DNA from 4 places in the Streptomyces sp. NPDC033165 genome. Region 3 is predicted to be linked to each of the others. Evidence: riboswitches for the same ligand, from Rfam matches in the RefSeq annotation. Region 3 holds a riboswitch; each other region holds the start of a gene.
What was found. A riboswitch is a leader RNA that binds a small molecule or an ion and turns the genes downstream of it on or off. The one in region 3 is predicted to bind cyclic di-AMP.
Positions count from the first base shown of each region.

Region 1 (4,654 bases), on a different contig from region 3:
GCACAGCGCCGAGGAGTTCGCCGCCGAGCTGGAGCGCTGCGGCGCCACCCTGGACGCGCACGCCGACCACCCCGGTGTCCGGGTCTCCCTGGAGGTCCCGGCCTCCCGGCTGGCCAAGGCCCTCGGTCTGGTCGCCGAGGCGCTGCGGGCCCCGGCCTTCGCCGAGAGCGAGATCGAGCGCCTCGTCGGCAACCGCCTCGACGAGATCCCGCACGAGCAGGCCAACCCGTCCCGGCGCGCCGCCAAGCAGCTCTCCAAGGAGCTCTTCCCGGCCACCGCCCGGATGTCCCGTCCGCGTCTGGGCACCGAGGAGACGGTGCGCCAGATCGACGCGGCCGCGGTGCGCGCGTTCTTCGACGCCCACGTCCGCCCGTCGACCGCGACCGCCGTGATCGTCGGTGACCTCACCGGCATCGACCTGGACGCGCTGCTGGCCGACACCCTCGGCGACTGGTCGGGCAACGCGGGCCAGGCCCGCCCGGTCCCGCCGATCACCGCGGACGACACCGGCCGTGTGGTCATCGTGGACCGCCCCGGCGCGGTCCAGACCCAGCTGCTGATCGGCCGGATCGGCGCCGACCGGCACGAGAGCGTGTGGCCCGCACAGGTGCTCGGCACGTACTGCCTGGGCGGGACCCTCACCTCCCGGCTGGACCGGGTCCTGCGCGAGGAGAAGGGCTACACCTACGGCGTGCGCGCCTTCGCCCAGGTGCTGCGCTCCAGCGGCCCCGACTCGGGCGGCGCGGCCATGCTCGCGATCAGCGGCTCGGTGGACACCGAGTCCACCGGACCGGCGCTGGAGGACCTCTGGAAGGTCCTGCGGACGCTGGCCGCCGAGGGGCTGACCGACGCCGAGCGCGAGACGGCCGTGCAGAACCTGGTGGGCGTCGCCCCGCTGAAGTTCGAGACCGCTGCCTCCGTCGCGAGCACCCTGGCCGACCAGGTCGAGCAGCACCTCCCCGACGACTACCAGGCCCGCCTCTACGCCCGGCTCGCCGAGACGGGCACGGTGGAGGCGACCGCCGCCGTCGTCAACGCCTTCCCGGTGGACCGGCTGGTCACGGTCCTGGTGGGGGATGCCGCTCAGATCGAGGAGCCCGTAAAGGCGCTCGGCATCGGAGAGGTCTCCGTCGTCACCGGCTGACGCAAGCGCACCGCAACGGGGCAAACGGGACCCCGACGAACAGCAGTTCGTCGGGGTCCTCCCTTTTTGCCCTATTGAGGCAGTTGGTCGGATTTGGTGGAGAGGTTGCCTGTCTGCCCTGTGGGATGTGCGACAAATCCCCTTGTCCGTTTGGTGATGGGAAGGCGGCCCGCTTAGCGTCGGCTCCGCTGTCCGTCACCCGTATGCCGCATCCGCGGCGCCGGGCAGCGATCGCCGAGTCCCCGTCAGGCGCGAGCCTGGGGAGCCGGGGACCCACGCAGTCCCTGGGGTGAATCGGAGATCCGCGCCACACCCGGCGCGGCGATCCGTAGGAGACCTTCCTGCTCCGAACCCGTCAGCTAACCCGGTAGGCGAGAGGGAAGGAAAGGATCAGCCCCTTCATGGCGTTCACCCGTGCCACCGGGAAGCACCGTGCCCCGAGCCGCCTCACGCGCCGGAGCGCCCAGGCCGCCGGAATCGCGGCTCTGACCACCACCGGAGTCCTCGGCTCGCTGGCCTCTCCGGCCCTCGCCGCGGACGCCGAGGCGCCCAAGGTCGTCGACACCGGCCTCACCCAGGCCATCGCCCTCGACGCCACCCTCGCCGAGCAGATCGACGCCCAGGCGAAGGCGCAGCAGCAGCAGGCCGAAGCGATCGCGAAGGCGAAGGCCAAGGCCGCCGCCGAAGCCAAGGCCAAGGCGAAGGCGGAGGCCGAGCGCAAGGCCGAGGCCCGTGCCAAGGAGATCCGCGAGGAGAAGGCCCGCGCCGCCCGCGCCGCCGAGCGCGCCCGCCTGAACGCCTTCCACCTCCCGGTCGCCGGATCCCACGTCACCACCGGCTACAAGGCGGGCGGTTCGCTCTGGTCCTCCGGCAGCCACTCCGGCGTGGACTTCATGGCCCCCTCCGGCAGCTCCGTCGTCGCGGTCGGCGCCGGCACGGTCGTCGAGGCCGGCTGGGGCGGCGCGTACGGCAACAACATCGTGCTCCGGATGGCTGACGGCACGTACACCCAGTACGGCCACCTCTCCTCGATCGGCGTCTCCGTCGGCCAGAGCGTCGCCTCCGGCCAGCAGATCGGCCTGTCCGGCTCCACCGGCAACTCCACCGGCCCGCACCTGCACTTCGAGGCCCGGACCACCCCCGACTACGGCTCCGACATGGACCCCGTCGGCTACCTGCGCTCCCACGGTCTGAACGTCTGACCCCACCCGCGCACCCCGCTTCCCGAAGGCCCCGGCTCCCCGCCGGGGCCTTCGGCAATTCCGGCGGAATCCCTCGTACCGGGGTGTGCGACAGGCCTTCTCCGGCCAGTTGATATCCATGGATTCCGGCCTGCCGTCGGAAATTCCGGCGGATTGCAATAGAGTCACGGAACAGACGTCGGGCGGCCGCGTTTCGCGGGGATTAAGGCGGAGGTTCGGACATGCGCATTCCCGCGCATTCGGTATGCACGGCAATCCGTGACGACATCGTCTCCGGTGTCTACGAGCGCGGCAGCCGCCTCACCGAGGAGCTGCTGGCCCGGCGGTACGGGGTCTCCCGCGTCCCGGTCCGTGAGGCGCTGCGCACCCTGGAGTCCGAGGGCTTCGTCGTCACCCGCAGGCACGCCGGCGCCTGTGTCGCCGAGCCCACCGAGCAGGAGGCGGCCGACCTGCTGGAGGTGCGGATGCTCCTGGAGCCGCTGGGTGCCGCGCGCGCCGCCCAGCGCCGTACGGACGCCCACCTCAAGGTGCTCCGCGGGCTGGTGAGGCTCGGTCAGGAGCGGGCCCGCCGGGGCGAGGGCGAGGATCTGCGCTCGCTGGGCGGCTGGTTCCACGAGACCCTCGCCCAGGCCTCCGGGAGCCCTGGCCTGATCGCGCTGCTCACCCAGCTCCGGCACAAGATCGCCTGGATGTACGCGGTCGAACAGCCGGTCCGCCCGGCCGACTCCTGGGCCGAGCACGGCGCCATCGTGGACGCCGTGGCACGGGGCGACGCCGAGCGGGCCAGGGCGCTCACCGCCCAGCACGCGGAACGCGCGGTGGCGGCCCACCGGCTCCGCCGCCCGGACCGGCCCGGCCACCGCGCGGCCGCCGGGCCCCGGGTGAGCACTTCGCAACCTGGCGTAAACATCGCGAGTGCCCGTCATTAACAATCGCGCCGTATACAAAGGGGGAGTAATTGCGGAGGGTGGTATTCGTGCTGCCCGAATTCCCGGTGCACGGATATCTCCGGGAAAGCGAAAGAGCCGCAGCCCCGGCAAGGGGTCGCGGCTCTCACGTATTTCCGTCCGGTGGGGGCGGGCGGATCGCCCGTGGGGCGGGCGGGACGGGTCAGACGGTCTCGGGAAGCTCTTCCAGCCCCTCGGCGACCAGCTTCGCCAGCCGGTCCAGAGCGGCCTCGGCGTCATCCGCGTCGGACGCGAGGACGATCTCCTCGCCGCCCTGTGCGCCCAGGCCGAGCACGGCGAGCATGGAGGCGGCGTTCACCGGGCTGCTGTCGGCCTTGGCGATCGTCACCGGCACGCCGGACGCCGTGGCGGCACGGACGAAGATGGAAGCGGGGCGGGCGTGCAGGCCCTCGGCCCAACCGACGTTTACGCGGCGCTCAGCCATGGTTCTGCCCTTCACATATCAACGGTTGTCTAGACCAGTCTCTCATGCGGTGCGCAGTGCTGTGCCCGGCCTCCCGTCCGGGCCCCGCGCCCCGGCCGCCCTCGGCCGGGCCTCATCAGACTGCCCCGGTACCGATCCCTCCGCGACCGGGATGCCCGCCGTAGGCTTTGTCCATGCAGCCCACGCCGGAGCAGAGTCCGCATCACGCGTACCCCGACCACTGGGAAGCGGACGTGGTGCTCCGCGACGGTGGCACCGCGCGCATCAGGCCGATCACCACGGACGACGCCGAGCGACTTGTCAGCTTCTACGAGCAGGTGTCCGACGAGTCGAAGTACTACCGGTTCTTCGCCCCGTATCCCCGGCTATCCGACCGGGATGTGCACCGCTTCACCCATCACGACTACGTCGACCGGGTGGGACTGGCCGTCACGATCGGCGGCGAGTTCATCGGCACGGTCCGCTACGACCGCATCGACGACCGGGGCCGCCCCGCCTCCGCCCCCGCCGACGAGGCCGAGGTCGCCTTCCTCGTCCAGGACGCCCACCAGGGCCGTGGCGTCGCCTCCGCCCTGCTCGAACACATCGCCGCGGTCGCCCGCGAACGCGGCATCCGGCGTTTCGCCGCCGAGGTGCTCCCCGCCAACAACAAAATGATCAAGGTGTTCCGGGACGCCGGATACACCCAGCGCCGCAGCTTCGAGGACGGCTCCGTCCACCTCACCCTCGACCTCGAACCCACCGAGAAGTCCCTCGCCGTCCAGCGCGGCCGCGAACAGCGCGCCGAGGCCCGCTCGGTCCAGCGCCTGCTCGACCCCGGGTCCGTCGCGGTCATCGGTACCGGACGCACCACCGGCGGGGTGGGCCGCACCGTCCTGCGCAACCTCCTCGCCTCCGGCTTCACCGGCCGTACGTA
Region 1 is NZ_JBVIPK010000004.1:61,658-66,311, forward strand. Features, by position in the region: gene ACZ5WC_RS11495 (M16 family metallopeptidase) at 1-1,144, shown strand, start outside; cyclic di-AMP (ydaO/yuaA leader) riboswitch at 1,367-1,533, shown strand; gene ACZ5WC_RS11500 (M23 family metallopeptidase) at 1,546-2,346, shown strand; gene ACZ5WC_RS11505 (GntR family transcriptional regulator) at 2,568-3,275, shown strand; gene ACZ5WC_RS11510 (HPr family phosphocarrier protein) at 3,457-3,738, opposite strand; gene ACZ5WC_RS11515 (bifunctional acetate--CoA ligase family protein/GNAT family N-acetyltransferase) at 3,912-4,654, shown strand, end outside.
Region 1: another riboswitch for cyclic di-AMP. It lies ahead of ACZ5WC_RS11500 (M23 family metallopeptidase); the one in region 3 lies ahead of ACZ5WC_RS25585 (M23 family metallopeptidase).

Region 2 (4,654 bases), on a different contig from region 3:
GCTCCGGAGCCATGGACGTACTCATCAAGGTCTTCGTCGCCCTGCACATCATCGGCATCGCCTCCCTGCTGGGCGGCTTCCTGACGCAGATGAAGGCCATGGGGGCGGGCACCGCCCGCTTCACCCCCGCCATGCTGCACGGCGCGCTGACCATGCTCGTCACCGGCATGGTTCTGGTCGGCCTCAACCAGGCCGACGACCAGGCCGTGAACAACGTCAAGATCGGCATCAAGCTCGCGCTGCTGGTCGTGATCCTCGCCCTCGTCTACGTCAAGCGGGACGACGAGACGGTCGACAAGGGCGCGTTCGCGGCGGTCGGCGGGCTGACGGCCGCCAATATCTTCATCGCCACGATCTGGACCTGAGCCCGAGCATCCCCGCTCGGAACGCCCGCGCCCCTGGGCGGGATGCTGTGTTCATGCCCATACACATTCCCTTCAGACGTTCCGCCGCCGCTGTCATCGTCGCCGCCGCACTGACGGCGTGCGGGACCCAGCAGGGCGGCGAGGTGCGATCGGCCGCCTCGGCCGCCGCGTCCTCCGCGAGCCCCCAGCCCTCCTTCAGCCCCCGGCCGCTGTGCGCGCGGTCGGACCGGACGCCCGAGGAGCCCCCCGCCTCCTCCGCTCCCGTCCCGGACGAGGGCGGCGACCGCCAGGATGCGGGCCAGGGTCACCCGGACATGCCCCCCAACTACGGGGACAACCACGCGTACCGCATGGCGGGGAAGCTGACCGAGGAGGCCCGCGGCCGGGGAGAGGCCTCGGCCGAGCTCATCCGGGGCGAGTTGGAACAGGCCGTGCGGGAGGGCGACCTCAGTGACGAGCGGCTCAAGAAGGCGCTGAAGAAGCTCGGCTGCGGCGAGGAGCACGGCGTCTACGTCGGCCACGGCTTCTACAGCGTCCACACGGGGAACGCCTGTGTCTCCGGGAACGTGTCGCAGGACGGGATCACGAGCAACGTGCACGGGGCCTACATCGAACCCCAGCCCGGAACGGGGCCCTGTGTCAGGAACCAGGGCGGTCACTGACCCGGGCGTCGGTACCGACCGGGGGCCCGGGCGGTGGCGGCAGCTCCCGGCACCCCGGGCACCCGGCACCCCGCTTCCCCCTACTACGCCGGGCGCACGCTCCCGTAGATCGGCATGTAGTAGATCGACTCCTCGCGCACGTTCGCACCCGGCTTCGGGGCGTGGATCATCATCCCGTCGCCCTTGTAGATGCCGACGTGGCTGATGTCGTCGTAGAAGAAGACCAGGTCACCGGGCTGGAGGTCGGCGGTGGCGACCCGGGTGCCGACCTTCACCTGGTCCCAGGTCGTCCGGGGCAGGTCCACGCCCGCCTCACGCCACGCCGACTGCGTCAGCCCCGAGCAGTCGTACGAGGACGGGCCCGAGGCCCCCCACACGTACGGCTTCCCGATCTGGGCGCGCGCGAAGGCCAGCACCTTCTCCGCCTTGGCGGCGTAACCGCTGCCCGCGCCGGTGCCGGAGCCCGTACCCGTACCCGTACCGGAGCCCGACCCCGTACCGCCGCCCGACTCTTTCGCGGCCTCCTTGCGGGCCTTCTCCTCGGCCTCGGCCCGCTGCTTCGCCTCGGCGGCCTGCTTGCGGGCCAGCTTCTCCGCCTTCTCCCTGGCCTCGGCCTCCTTCTTGCGCTCCAGCTCAGCCAGCCGCGCCTTCTCCTCGGCGGTCAGCCGGGAGAGCAGGGACCGGGCCTCGGTGAGCTTGGTCTGCACGTCCTTCTTGCTGGCGGCGAGCGTGGCCTGCGTCTCGGTGAGGGTCTCCAGGCTCTTCACCGCCTCCGCGCGCTTCTTCGCCGCCGAGGCCTGCTGCGTACGGAAGTCGACGACGGCCTTCTGCTGGCGTTCCGTCACCCGGCTCATCAGCTGGTTCTGGTCGAAGTACCCCTGCGGGTCGTCCGCCAGGAAGAACGTCGCCGTGGGCGCGATGCCGCCGCTGCGGTACTGCGCCGCCGCATACGAGCCCAGCGCCCGGCGCGCCTCGTTGATCTTCTCGGCCCGCTTCGCCACGTCGGAGAGCAGCGTGTCGACCTTCGCCTGCTGGGCCGCGGAGGCGGCCTTGGCCCGGTTGTACTCCTGGGTCGCGGAGCCCGCCTGCCGGTAGAGGGCGTCGACCTTCTTCCGGACTTCCTCGACGGCGGGCTTGGGCTCGGTGGGCGCGGCCGTCGCGCTCTGTGTGGAGAGCAGGGTGACGGAGGCCAGCGCGGCCGTCGTCAGCCCGACGGCGGGTGTGGCGGTGCGCACTTTCGCGCGCGGCTTGCGATGCGATGCCAAGACCGGCATCTCCTTCCGTGGACCGCCTACCGGGTCAGCTGTCGGGTTCGGACGGGAACGGAAGGCTGTCCTACGGTCCGGACGGGGGAGGTACGGACCGATTCACCCCGGTTGTGCGTGTGGGTCCCCGGTTCCGAACTGCCGCGAGGGCAGGCCGGATTCGGCGGAGGTGTCCGTCAGGCGCGGTTCGCCTCAGGGAGGTACGGATCACCTGACCGAGCACGCTAGCCAACCGGCCCCGCCGCTGGGAAGGACGATGAGCGATATGCCCGATACATTTTCGTGACCTTTGCGGATCAGGGACCCCGCACCCCCTCCGACCGGGCACTCCTTCACGGAACGTGGACGTCCGCTGTCCGTGCGTACCGGTGTGTACGGCCCCTTCCGGACTTCGGCGGAAGGTTGTCAGTGCGGCCGCCTAGACTCGGGAGGCGATGAGCAGCCTCTTTGACGACAGCTTCCTGACCGGCCTCCAGCCCGCGGAGGACGGTCCTCCGCCGCCCCCCGAGGACCACGCACCCGAAGCGGTGCCGGAGGGACTCTTCGAGGGCGTCTTCGACGCGCCCCCGCCGCCCCGGGACGGGTACTACCGCGACGGTCACCCGCGCCCGGTGATCGACTCCGCCGCGCTGCTCGACGGGCTCAACACCGAACAGCGCGCCGCTGTCGTGCACGCCGGGTCCCCGCTGCTCATCGTCGCCGGGGCAGGCTCCGGCAAGACCCGGGTGCTCACCCACCGCATCGCCCACCTGCTGGCCGAGCGCGGGGTCCACCCCGGACAGATCCTCGCGATCACGTTCACCAACAAGGCCGCGGGCGAGATGAAGGAGCGCGTCGAGCAGCTCGTCGGCCCGCGCGCCAACGCCATGTGGGTCATGACCTTCCACAGCGCGTGCGTCCGCATCCTGCGCCGCGAGTCCAAGAAGCTCGGCTTCACCTCGTCGTTCTCGATCTACGACGCCGCCGACTCCAAGCGCCTGATGGCCCTGGTCTGCCGTGACCTCGACCTGGACCCCAAGCGCTATCCGCCGAAGTCCTTCACCTCCAAGGTCTCCAACCTCAAGAACGAGCTCATCGACGAGGAGACCTTCGCCGGGCAGGCTGCCGACGGCTTCGAGAAGACCCTCGCCCAGGCGTACACGCTCTACCAGGCCCGCCTGCGCGAGGCCAACGCCCTGGACTTCGACGACATCATCATGACGACGGTCCATCTCCTCCAGGCCTTCCCGGATGTCGCCGAGCACTACCGCCGCCGCTTCCGCCACGTCCTGGTCGACGAGTACCAGGACACCAACCACGCCCAGTACACGCTGGTACGGGAGCTGGTCGGCCCGGCCGGGGAGCACGACGCCCCCGCCGAGCTGTGCGTGGTGGGCGACGCGGACCAGTCGATCTACGCCTTCCGCGGTGCGACGATCCGCAACATCCTCCAGTTCGAGGAGGACTACCCGGACGCGACGACGATCCTCCTGGAGCAGAACTACCGCTCCACGCAGACGATCCTCTCCGCCGCCAACGCCGTCATCGAGCGCAACGAGAGCCGCCGCCCCAAGAACCTCTGGACCAACGCCGGCAGCGGCGCCCGCATCACCGGCTATGTCGCGGACACCGAGCACGACGAGGCCCAGTTCGTCGCCGAGGAGATCGACCGCCTCACCGACAAGGGCGACGCCAAGGCGGGCGACGTCGCCGTGTTCTACCGGACCAACGCCCAGTCCCGTGTCTTCGAAGAGATCTTCATCCGCGTCGGCCTGCCCTACAAGGTCGTCGGCGGTGTGCGCTTCTACGAGCGCAAGGAGGTCCGGGACGTCCTGGCCTACCTCCGTGTCCTCGCCAACCCCGAGGACACCGTCCCGCTGCGCCGCATCCTCAACGTGCCCAAGCGCGGCATCGGCGACCGCGCCGAAGCGATGATCGACGCTCTCTCGCTGCGCGAGAAGATCTCCTTCCCGCAGGCGCTGCGCCGCGTCGACGAGGCCTACGGCATGGCCGCCCGCTCGGCCAACGCCGTCAAGCGGTTCAACACGCTGATGGAGGAGCTGCGCACGATCGTCGAGTCCGGCGCCGGACCCGCCGTCGTGCTGGAAGCCGTCCTGGAGCGCACGGGCTATCTCGCCGAACTCCAGGCCTCCACCGACCCGCAGGACGAGACCCGCATCGAGAACCTCCAGGAGCTCGCCGCCGTCGCCCTCGAATTCGAGCAGGAGCGCGGCGACGAGGAGGGTGCGGGCACCCTCGCGGAGTTCCTGGAGAAGGTCGCGCTCGTCGCCGACTCCGACCAGATCCCCGACGAGGACGAGGACGGCTCCGGCGTCATCACGCTGATGACCCTGCACACGGCGAAGGGCCTGGAGTTCCCGGT
Region 2 is NZ_JBVIPK010000002.1:393,816-398,469, forward strand. Features, by position in the region: gene ACZ5WC_RS06185 (hypothetical protein) at 12-365, shown strand; gene ACZ5WC_RS06190 (hypothetical protein) at 419-1,027, shown strand; gene ACZ5WC_RS06195 (C40 family peptidase) at 1,111-2,301, opposite strand; cyclic di-AMP (ydaO/yuaA leader) riboswitch at 2,300-2,468, opposite strand; gene pcrA (DNA helicase PcrA) at 2,727-4,654, shown strand, end outside.
Region 2: another riboswitch for cyclic di-AMP. It lies ahead of ACZ5WC_RS06195 (C40 family peptidase); the one in region 3 lies ahead of ACZ5WC_RS25585 (M23 family metallopeptidase).

Region 3 (4,654 bases):
GGGCGTGGTGGGTTTCGACGAACACCTCGACGAGGCGCGGCGGCTGCGCGCGGCGCTGCCCGAGGAGGTCTACCTGTGGGTGAACGCGGCCGAGGGGCATACGTACACCGACGAGGAGGCGGAGCTGTGGACGGAGCTGGACCCCCTGTTCCCGTACAGCAGGCATCCGCACCGCTCGGCCGGGCTGCCCTGCCGGACGGGTGAGTCGGTGGTCTCGGTGGACGGCGACGGGACCGTGCGGCGCTGTCACTTCGTCAAGGCGGAGCTGGGCAATCTCTACGACGGCAGCTACCGCCGGGCGCTCGGCCCGCGGGCCTGTCCGATCGCTGTGTGCGACTGCCACATCGGCTATGTGCACCTGGAGACGCTGCCGCTGTACGACGTGTTCGCGGGCGGTGTCCTGGAGCGGATACCGGCCGGACCCGGGGTGGGCATGCCTTCGGACGGGCTCGTGGTGCCGAGCCCGTCCCGGCGTACGCTCCCTCTGCTGGAGCCGTGACCTCCGCGACCGCTACAGCGGCAGGAGGTCGGGACGCTTCGCCTCGACGTGGTCGCCGGAGGACTCGCCGCGCAGCCGCCGCCCGATCCACGGCACGAGGTACTCCCGGGCCCACTGGATGTTGTCGCGTCCCTCGTCGAAAGTGCTGCGCTGGGCCCGCGGCGGCCAGGGCTGGTCGGGATCGGCCGGCACGTCGTGGCCGAGGACCTGGGCGGCGCGCAGCGCGACGCGGGTGTGGCCCTCGGGCGACAGGTGGAGCCGGTCGTTGTCCCAGGCTCGGCGGTCCTGGACGGAGCGGAGCGACCACAGGTCCAGCACCGGGCAGTGGTAGCGGTCGGCGATGGCCCGCAGATGGACGTTGTACGTGGCGATCTTGCCGCGCATGTGGCGCAGCACCGGAACGCCCCGGGTGTCGAAGCCGGTGGTGACCATGACCGTGCCGACGGCGTTGCTCAGATCGGCGACCGCCCGCTCGAAGCGCTCGGCCAGGTCGTCGGGGTCGGCCCCGGGCCGGATGATGTCGTTGCCGCCCGCGCAGAAGCTGACCAGGTCGGGGGCCAGCTCCTTGGCGCGGGGGATCTGCTCCTCGACGATCTGGTCGAGGAGACGTCCGCGTACGGCGAGATTGGCGTAGCGGAAGTCCCCGTGCGGGGAGTCCTCCGGGCTGGTCGCCACGTCGGGGGCCGGGAGCCGGTCGGCGAGGAGCACCGCGAACCGGTCCGCCCAGCCGACGAAGGTCCCGTCGGGGCCGGGGTCCCCGACGCCCTCGGTGAAGCTGTCGCCAATCGCCGCGTACGACCCGATGATGTGCTGCTGGTTGTTTCTCGAATCGTCTGCCACAAGCACCTATCCTGCACCGTTCAATGTGACCTACGCGACCGTAATATGGGGTTGACGGGTGGTGAGATAGACCACCCGGTCAGGTTTTGGTAAAGCTGGAATAAGCGGAGGGGCGGTGCGCCGCCGCGCACCGCCCCTCGCTCATTTCTTGTTGCCCTCGGATCAGAGGGAGACGCCGTGCTGTCGCAGGTAGGCGATCGGGTCGACGTCGGAGCCGTAGCCCGGGCCGGTGCGGACCTCGAAGTGGAGGTGCGGGCCGGTGGAGTTGCCGGTGGAGCCGGAGAGCCCGATCTGCTGGCCGCCGGTGACGGTCTGGCCGACGGAGACGCTCAGCGAGGACTGGTGGGCGTACTGGGAGTACATGCCGTCCTCGTGCTTGATGACGACCTCGTTGCCGTACGAACCGCTCCAGCCGGCCGAGACCACGGTGCCCGGGCCGATGGCGCGGATCGGGGTGCCGGAGGGGGCCTGGAAGTCCGAGCCGGTGTGGTAGCCGCTGGACCAGCTGGAGCCGGAAGCGCGGTACTGGGTAGTGACGTTGGCGTTGGCCAGCGGGGTCGTCCAGCCGGAGCCGGTCGCCTCGGAGGAGCCGGTCCGCGCGGAGCTGCCGGAGCCCTCGGAGTCGTCGGCGGAGATCGTGTCCGGCTTCGGGTCCTCCTTGGGCGCGGCCTTGGAGGCGGCCTTGGGGGCCTGCTCGGCCTTCTTCGGGGCGGCCTGCGGAGCCGGGGCGGACTTCTCAGCCTTCGAAGGCGCGGCCGGGGCGGACGCCTTGGCTCCGAGGGTCAGTTTCATGCCGGGGAGGATCAGGCTGGGGTTCTCGCCGACGGTGGAGCGGTTGTCCTTGTACAGCTTCTGCCAGCCGCCCTTGAGCTGGTGCTCGGCGGCGATCTTCGACAGGTAGTCACCCCGGACCACGGAGTAGGTCTTCGGGGCGGCCTTCGACGCGGCGGGGGCGGTCTGCGGCGCGGTGTGCGCGGCGGCGACCGACGCGGCGGCGGGCTTGACCGCGGGAGCGGCCTGCTGCGCGGCACTGGCTCCGGTGGCGCCGATGAGCGGGAGGGCGAGTGCGGCGCCGCCGGTCCCCGCTGCGAGCACGCCGCGGGAGATCGGGCCGGACTTCGGACGGCGGTGCTTACCCTTTGCGGGCATGGGGAATTTCCTCTCCGGCGCCTGCGAGGTGAGCTGTCGGGTTCGGGCTGGAGATGCCCGGTCGCACGGTGGCGACTTCACCCCGAGCCGGTCCGGATCGCTCCGGGTCGGCGACTTACCTGGGTCCCCCGCTCCTGCCACACGTGAGTGGGTGGGTGCGAATTCCGGGCGGCGGCAGGATTAGGCGGTCCGCCCGGATTGACGGTGACCGTAAACGAGTCAGGACGAGCAGAACAAGCCATCGGTTGCGCGCGGGAATCATGGATTCGATCGCGGTCCGGATTTCCGGTCACACTCCGTGGATTACGGATCTTGGCTTTCCGTACGGGCAACGGGAACGGGCCGGGGAGCGATCACCACGGACCGTCACGGATATGATCCCGCTCACCCACGGAATCCCATCTCCCCCATTAGCGGGGCATGTTCTGCGAAATGCACCAATACGGACATGTCGCGGGCGGGGCTCGTGATGCGGCGTCAGACACACCCCCGCGACACCCCGGCCGGAGCGGGCAACCGTAATGATTTTCCGTCGAATCGATGTCGTATCGTCACGGGAGCGCCCTCGCCGGCGAGCCGCGCCGGCGCCAGAGATCCCAGGAGCCCCCGTGACACAGCAGGTGCCGCAGGTCCCGCCGGCAGAGACCGTCCTGACCGGAGTCCGCAACTTCCGCGACGTGGGCGGGCTCCCCACCACGGACGGGCGGCACACCGCCTTCGGCCGGCTCTACCGCAGCGGCCACCTGGCGCACGCCACCGCCGAGGACGCGGCCTTCCTCGGCGGGCTCGGGCTGCACACGGTCTTCGACTTCCGCAATTCCGCCGACCACCGGTTCGACGGGTACGACATCGAGCTGACCGGTGTCCGCAATGTCAGCATTCCTCTCTCGGACCCGGCCGACGGCGCCGAGTTCTGGCGCCTGGTCCGCGACGGGAACATCGAGCAGCTGCGCTCGATCCTCGCGGACGGCCAGGGCACCGAGCGCATGATCCGGATGTACCGGTCGACGATCAAGGACCGCACCGCCGAGCACAGCCGGGTCCTGCACGCACTGGCCGAGGACAGCGTCCCGGCGCTGATGCACTGTGCCGCGGGCAAGGACCGGGCCGGGCTCTCGATAGCGGTCTCGCTGCTGGCGGTCGGCGTCGAGCGCGAGGCGATCGAGACGGACTACCTCAAGTCCAACGATCCCCACCGCCGGTACAAGGTGCAGCGCGCCGACATGTCCGAGACCGGGATGTCCCCCGAGGTGATGGAGCTCCTCAACCCGCTCTTCGGGGCGCAGCGCGAATACCTGGCGGCGGCCTTCGCGACGATCGAGGAGATCTGGGGTACGACGGACCGCTACCTGACGGAGGGGCTGAAGGTCTCCCCCCAGACCCGGGAGCGGCTGCGCGAGCGGCTGCTCGACCAGGGCTGACGAGCTCGTGCGCGGTCAGCGGGTCACTCCGCGCCCGCCACCACGAAGAGCAGGTAGAGGAAGGCCGCGATCACATGGCCGACCACGAGGTAGGCGAAGAGCCGGATCACGAGGCCGCGCGGCATCCTGCGCTCCTGCGAGTCACCCTTCTTCGGGTGCCGCGGGCTCAGCGGGTCGTAGTGCTCGGAATCGGACATGACGGTCCTCTCTGCCGGCCTCGCGGCCGGTGGAACGAAGGGCTCAGCGCACGTGGAGGGCGTTGCCGAGGCAGAGCTCGGCCGCGGGGCTCTGGAGCAGGGAGTGGACGAAGAGCAGTTCCGCGCCGCCGTGGTCCAGAGCCGCGATCCGGTGCGGGGTGAGCGAGTCGAAGTGGGCGCTGTCGCCGGGGCCGAGGTCGTGCACGGTGTCGCCGAGCCCGACCCGCAGCCGCCCGCCGAGCACGTACAGCCACTCCTCGCCGGGGTGCACCCGGACCAGGTCACCCTGGGCCCCGTAGGGCACCCGGACGCGCAGCGCCTGCATCGCACGGCCGGAACCGCCGGCCTGCCGGTACAGCCAGCCGTCCGCCTCCGCGCCCTCGAAGCCGCCGCCTCGGATGATCGCGTCGCGTTCGGGCGGCTGCTCACCGAGCAGCTCGGAGACCGTCGTACCGTAGATACGCGCCAGCCCCAGGAGCATCGGCAGCGACGGCTGCCTGCGGCCGGTCTCCAGGCGGGAGAGGTGGGCCGGGGAGAGTCCGGCCCGC
Region 3 is NZ_JBVIPK010000012.1:144,060-148,713, reverse strand. Features, by position in the region: gene ACZ5WC_RS25595 (STM4011 family radical SAM protein) at 1-499, shown strand, start outside; gene ACZ5WC_RS25590 (SGNH/GDSL hydrolase family protein) at 512-1,339, opposite strand; gene ACZ5WC_RS25585 (M23 family metallopeptidase) at 1,502-2,488, opposite strand; cyclic di-AMP (ydaO/yuaA leader) riboswitch at 2,492-2,652, opposite strand; gene ACZ5WC_RS25580 (tyrosine-protein phosphatase) at 3,097-3,909, shown strand; gene ACZ5WC_RS25575 (DUF6126 family protein) at 3,933-4,106, opposite strand; gene ACZ5WC_RS25570 (helix-turn-helix domain-containing protein) at 4,150-4,654, opposite strand, start outside.

Region 4 (4,654 bases), on a different contig from region 3:
CCCCGCACACGGTACGGGACCGGGTGCGGGGACGGGCGGAGGCTACCGTCTCGGGGCTACGGGTCAGCCCTTGAAGCGCGGGAAGGCGGAGCGGCCCGCGTACACCGCGGCGTCGTCGAGGATCTCCTCGATGCGCAGCAGCTGGTTGTACTTGGCGACGCGGTCCGAGCGGGCCGGGGCACCGGTCTTGATCTGGCCGCAGTTCACGGCGACGGCGAGGTCGGCGATGGTGACGTCCTCGGTCTCGCCGGAGCGGTGCGACATCATGCACTTGAAGCCGTTGCGCTGGGCCAGCTCGACGGCGTCCAGGGTCTCGGTCAGCGAACCGATCTGGTTGACCTTGACGAGCAGGGCGTTGGCGGAGCCCTCCTCGATGCCACGGGCCAGGCGCTCCGGGTTGGTGACGAAGAGGTCGTCGCCGACGATCTGGACCTTGGAGCCGATGCGGTCGGTGATGATCTTCCAGCCCGCCCAGTCGTCCTCGTACAGCGGGTCCTCGATGGAGACCAGCGGGTACGCGGAGACGAGCTCCTCGTAGTACTCGGTCATCTCGGCGGCCGAGCGGGACTTGCCCTCGAACTCGTAGACGCCGTCCTTGTAGAACTCGGACGCGGCCACGTCGAGCGCGAGCGCCACGTCACGGCCCGGGACGTAGCCGGCCTCCTTGATGGCCTCGACGATGAGGTCCAGGGCGGCGCGGTTGGACTCCAGGTTCGGGGCGAAGCCGCCCTCGTCGCCGAGTCCGGTGGACAGGCCCTTGGTCTTGAGGACCTTCTTCAGCGTGTGGTAGATCTCCGCACCCCAGCGCAGGGCCTCGGAGAAGGACTCCGCGCCGATCGGGGCGATCATGAACTCCTGGATGTCCACGTTGGAGTCGGCGTGCGAGCCGCCGTTCAGGATGTTCATCATCGGAACGGGCAGCAGGTGCGCGTTCGGGCCGCCGAGGTAGCGGAAGAGCGGCAGGTCGGACGCCTCGGAGGCGGCGTGGGCGACGGCCAGCGAGACGCCGAGGATGGCGTTCGCGCCGAGCGAGGCCTTGTTCTCGGTGGCGTCCAGGTCGAACATCGCCTGGTCGATGAGGCGCTGCTCGGTGGCGTCGTACCCGACGAGCTCCGGGCCGATCTGCTCGATGACGGCGAGGACGGCCTTTTCGACGCCCTTGCCCTGGTAGCGGTTGGGGTCACCGTCGCGAAGCTCGATGGCCTCGAACGCACCGGTGGAGGCGCCGGACGGAACGGCAGCACGACCCGTACTGCCGTCGTCGAGGCCAACCTCGACCTCGACCGTGGGGTTGCCCCGGGAGTCGAGGATTTCCCTGGCTACGACGACGTCGATGGACGGCACGAGGCATCTCCTTCTGGGATATGACACTGGTTGTGCAGGGTCACTGTGGCCTTGCGACACGAGCCTAACCGGCCCGGCCGCGTGAGCCGGCCGACCGCCCGCCTCCTGGGACGAAAAAGGGCCCAAGGACCTGCATGACGGGACAAAACTCCAAAAATCTACTGCTCAGTAACAAGCACTGCCGGCAAGTTGCCGACAAGAGGTGAACGCATCCGCCCCCGGCCACCCCGCGCCCCGCACACCCAAAGACCCCGGCCCGGCGCGCACGGGGGTGAGCGCGCCGGGCCGGGGAGCCGTGCGAGGGAGGGGCCGCCGGGCATCCTCCCTCCGGGGAGGAGAGACGGCGTTTTACTTCAGGTGGAGCTGCTGACCCGGGAAGATCAGGTCCGCGTCCTCGACGATGTCGTCGTTGAGCTTGAAGAGCTTGCTCCAGCCGCCCTTGACGTCTTCCTTCTCGGCGATGCTGCTCAGCGTGTCGCCGGGCTTGACCTTGTACTCGCCGTCACCCTTCTTGACCTTCTCGCCGGTCGGGGTGGTGACGGTCTTCTTGCTCTCGGCCTTCTTCTCGGCCTGCGGAGCGGTGCGCTGCTCGCTGCGCGTGGTGGGCTGCTCGGCCTGGCGCTCGGGCTGCGCCTGGCCGGAGCCGGTGTTCACACCCGGGTCCACACCGTCGTTGGTGAGACCGCCCGCACCGGCGCAGGCCCAGGCGCCCGGGCCCTGCATGTCGAGGAGCTTCTCGGCGGTGGCGATCTGCTGGCCCTTGGTGGCCAGGTCGGCGCGCGCGGCGTACTGCGTACCTCCGGCGGCGGCCCAGCTGGACTGCGAGAACTGGAGCCCGCCGTAGTAGCCGTTGCCGGTGTTGATGGACCAGTTGCCGCCGGACTCGCACTGGGCGACGGCGTCCCAGGTCTCGACGGAGGCCGCGGAAGCACTGGTCGCGCCCATCAGCGGGACGGCGACGGCGGCACCGGTGACACCCGCGAGGGTGGCGAGACGGACGGCCTTGGACGGGCGGCGGTGCTTGCCCTTGCTGTTCAGCAGCATGGAACGAATCTCCTCACCGACGCCTACGAGGTGAGCTGTCGGGTTCGGGCTGATGAGTTGCCCGGTCGCGCGGCTCGCACGACTTCACCCCAAGCCGGTCCCGTACGGATCCGGCGGCCTACCTTGGTTCCCCCGCTCCTGCCTACGGCGCTTACGCGTCTGTTCCCCTCGACCGACGGCAGGATTCGGCGTGACGGTCGACGGGGCCCGCGGTGCGAGCGGTTCCGACCGTAAACACAGGCAACCCCGACATTCAAAGATGGACATAGGGGGCAATCGACCCGAACTGACCAGGGACGGCGGACTGTTTCCGCAGGTCGGAGGCGATGCGCCCGGACGAGCCGGGCGAGCTGGGCCAGTTGAAGCAAAGAGACCCATGTCTCACTTACACAAAAGTGGACATAGGCCTCTGAACTGCCCGGGGTTTCGGGGCGTTTTCCCGAGTTTGAATCAGTTGGCGGCGGGCTCCCCCGCGCCCTCGGAAGCACCCTGCCCCAGCCCCACGTCCAGGCTCTGACCGGGGAGGATCAGGTCCGGGTCGGAGCCCAGGAGGTCCTTGTTGGCCTCGTAGAGACCGGTCCACCCCTGGGGAAGTTTCTGTGCGTCAGCAATCGCCCAGAGGCTGTCCCCGGGCTGCACGACGTAGTCACCGGCGACCGCGCCGCCGTCCCGTGCGTCACCCTCGCCCCGCGAAGCATGCCGACCGGACTCACGGGGGCCGTCCCCGCCCGCAGCGTCGGCCTCCTCGGGCGCGGGGGCGCCCCGGTGCTTGCCGCCGGCCTCGCGCTCGTCGCCCGTCGAGGCGTCGGGGGCCGTGGAGGGCTCCGAGACGTCGGGCGCCTCGGACGCCGGCGGGGCGGAAGGGGTCGCCGAGGGGTCGGGGGCGCCGCTCTCCTCTCCCGCGCCGCCGTCGCCGTCGCCCTTGGCGCCGTCGCCCGCACCGGCGGACGTATCAGGCGTATCGCCCTTACTTCCTCTACTTCCCTTATTGCCCTTGTCGTCCTTGTCGCCCTTGCCGCTTCCATCAGCCTGGTCGACCGTGCTCGATTCACCCGTCTCGCCGGACACATCCGTCTCGTCGGTCGGGGCTGACGTCGGCTCATCCGAGGGTGCGGTGCCCGGGTCGACTCCCGGCAGGCTGCCGTCCACCGCGAGGCCGGAGATCACCGCGCAGCTCGGCCAGGCCTTCGCCCCCTGGTCGTCCAGGACCTTCTCGGCGACGGCGATCTGCTGCGAGCGACTGGCGAGGTCGGCCCGGGGCGCGTACGTGGTGCCGCCGTACGCCGACCAGGTCTCCTGCGAGAACTGGAGCCCGCCGTAGTAGCCGTTGCCGAGATCGGCGCTCCACATGCCGCCGCTCTCGCACTCCGCGACCCGGTCCCAGGTGGCGGACTCGGCCGCGTGTGCGCCGCTCGCGCCGAGCAGCGGGATGGCGATGGCCGATCCCGTCACGCCTGCGGCGACGACGATGGCGGGTGCCTGGCGAGGGCGGCGGTGTCTGCCGTTCGCGGAGCCCATGGGTATGCCTTCCGTGCGACTGACAAGCAAGTGACTTGAGCACCGCGCCGCGGGAATCCGCGCATGCACGGTGCGCAAGTGACGCGTGGGCAACATGCGGCCGACGCGTCGAACCGTGAACCTAGCGGGACTCGAACGCATGTCACAAGTCGATGCAGCGCAGATCACGCGAAAGTCACAGAGTTGACAGCGAGTCACCTTTTTCGAGACGGCTTCCGGGCTCGAACTCGACCGGGAGAGTCCGCAGTCCACGCATGATCAGGCCGCCGCGCCAGCGCAAATCGGCAGGTTCTGCCGCAAGTCGCAGGCCAGGAAGCCGCTTCAGCAGCGTGGCCAGTGCGGCCTGGCCCTCCAGCCGGGCCAGCGGCGCTCCCAGGCAGTAGTGGATGCCGTGACCGTAACCGAGGTGCTGATTGTCACTCCGTGCGAGGTCCAGAGTGTCCGGTTCCGCGAACCTCTCAGGGTCCCGGTCGGCGGCCGCCAGCACCACCAGCACGGGATCGCCGGCGGCGATCTCCTGCCCGCCCAGCGTCAGCGCCTCGGTGGCGTACCGCCAGGTCGCCAGCTCCACCGGCCCGTCGAACCGGAGCAGTTCCTCGATCCCGGTGGCCAGCAGCCCGCTCTCCCCCGCGTCCAGGGAGACTTCCAGCCGGGCGCGCTGCTCGGGGTGGCGCAGCAGTGCGTAGGTGCCGTTCCCGATGAGGTTGACCGTCGTCTCGAACCCGGCGAAGAGAAGGATGAACGCCAT
Region 4 is NZ_JBVIPK010000006.1:332,931-337,584, reverse strand. Features, by position in the region: gene eno (phosphopyruvate hydratase) at 64-1,344, opposite strand; gene ACZ5WC_RS17490 (transglycosylase family protein) at 1,693-2,388, opposite strand; cyclic di-AMP (ydaO/yuaA leader) riboswitch at 2,394-2,548, opposite strand; gene ACZ5WC_RS17485 (transglycosylase family protein) at 2,839-3,906, opposite strand; gene ACZ5WC_RS17480 (cytochrome P450 family protein) at 4,082-4,654, opposite strand, start outside.
Region 4: another riboswitch for cyclic di-AMP. It lies ahead of ACZ5WC_RS17490 (transglycosylase family protein); the one in region 3 lies ahead of ACZ5WC_RS25585 (M23 family metallopeptidase).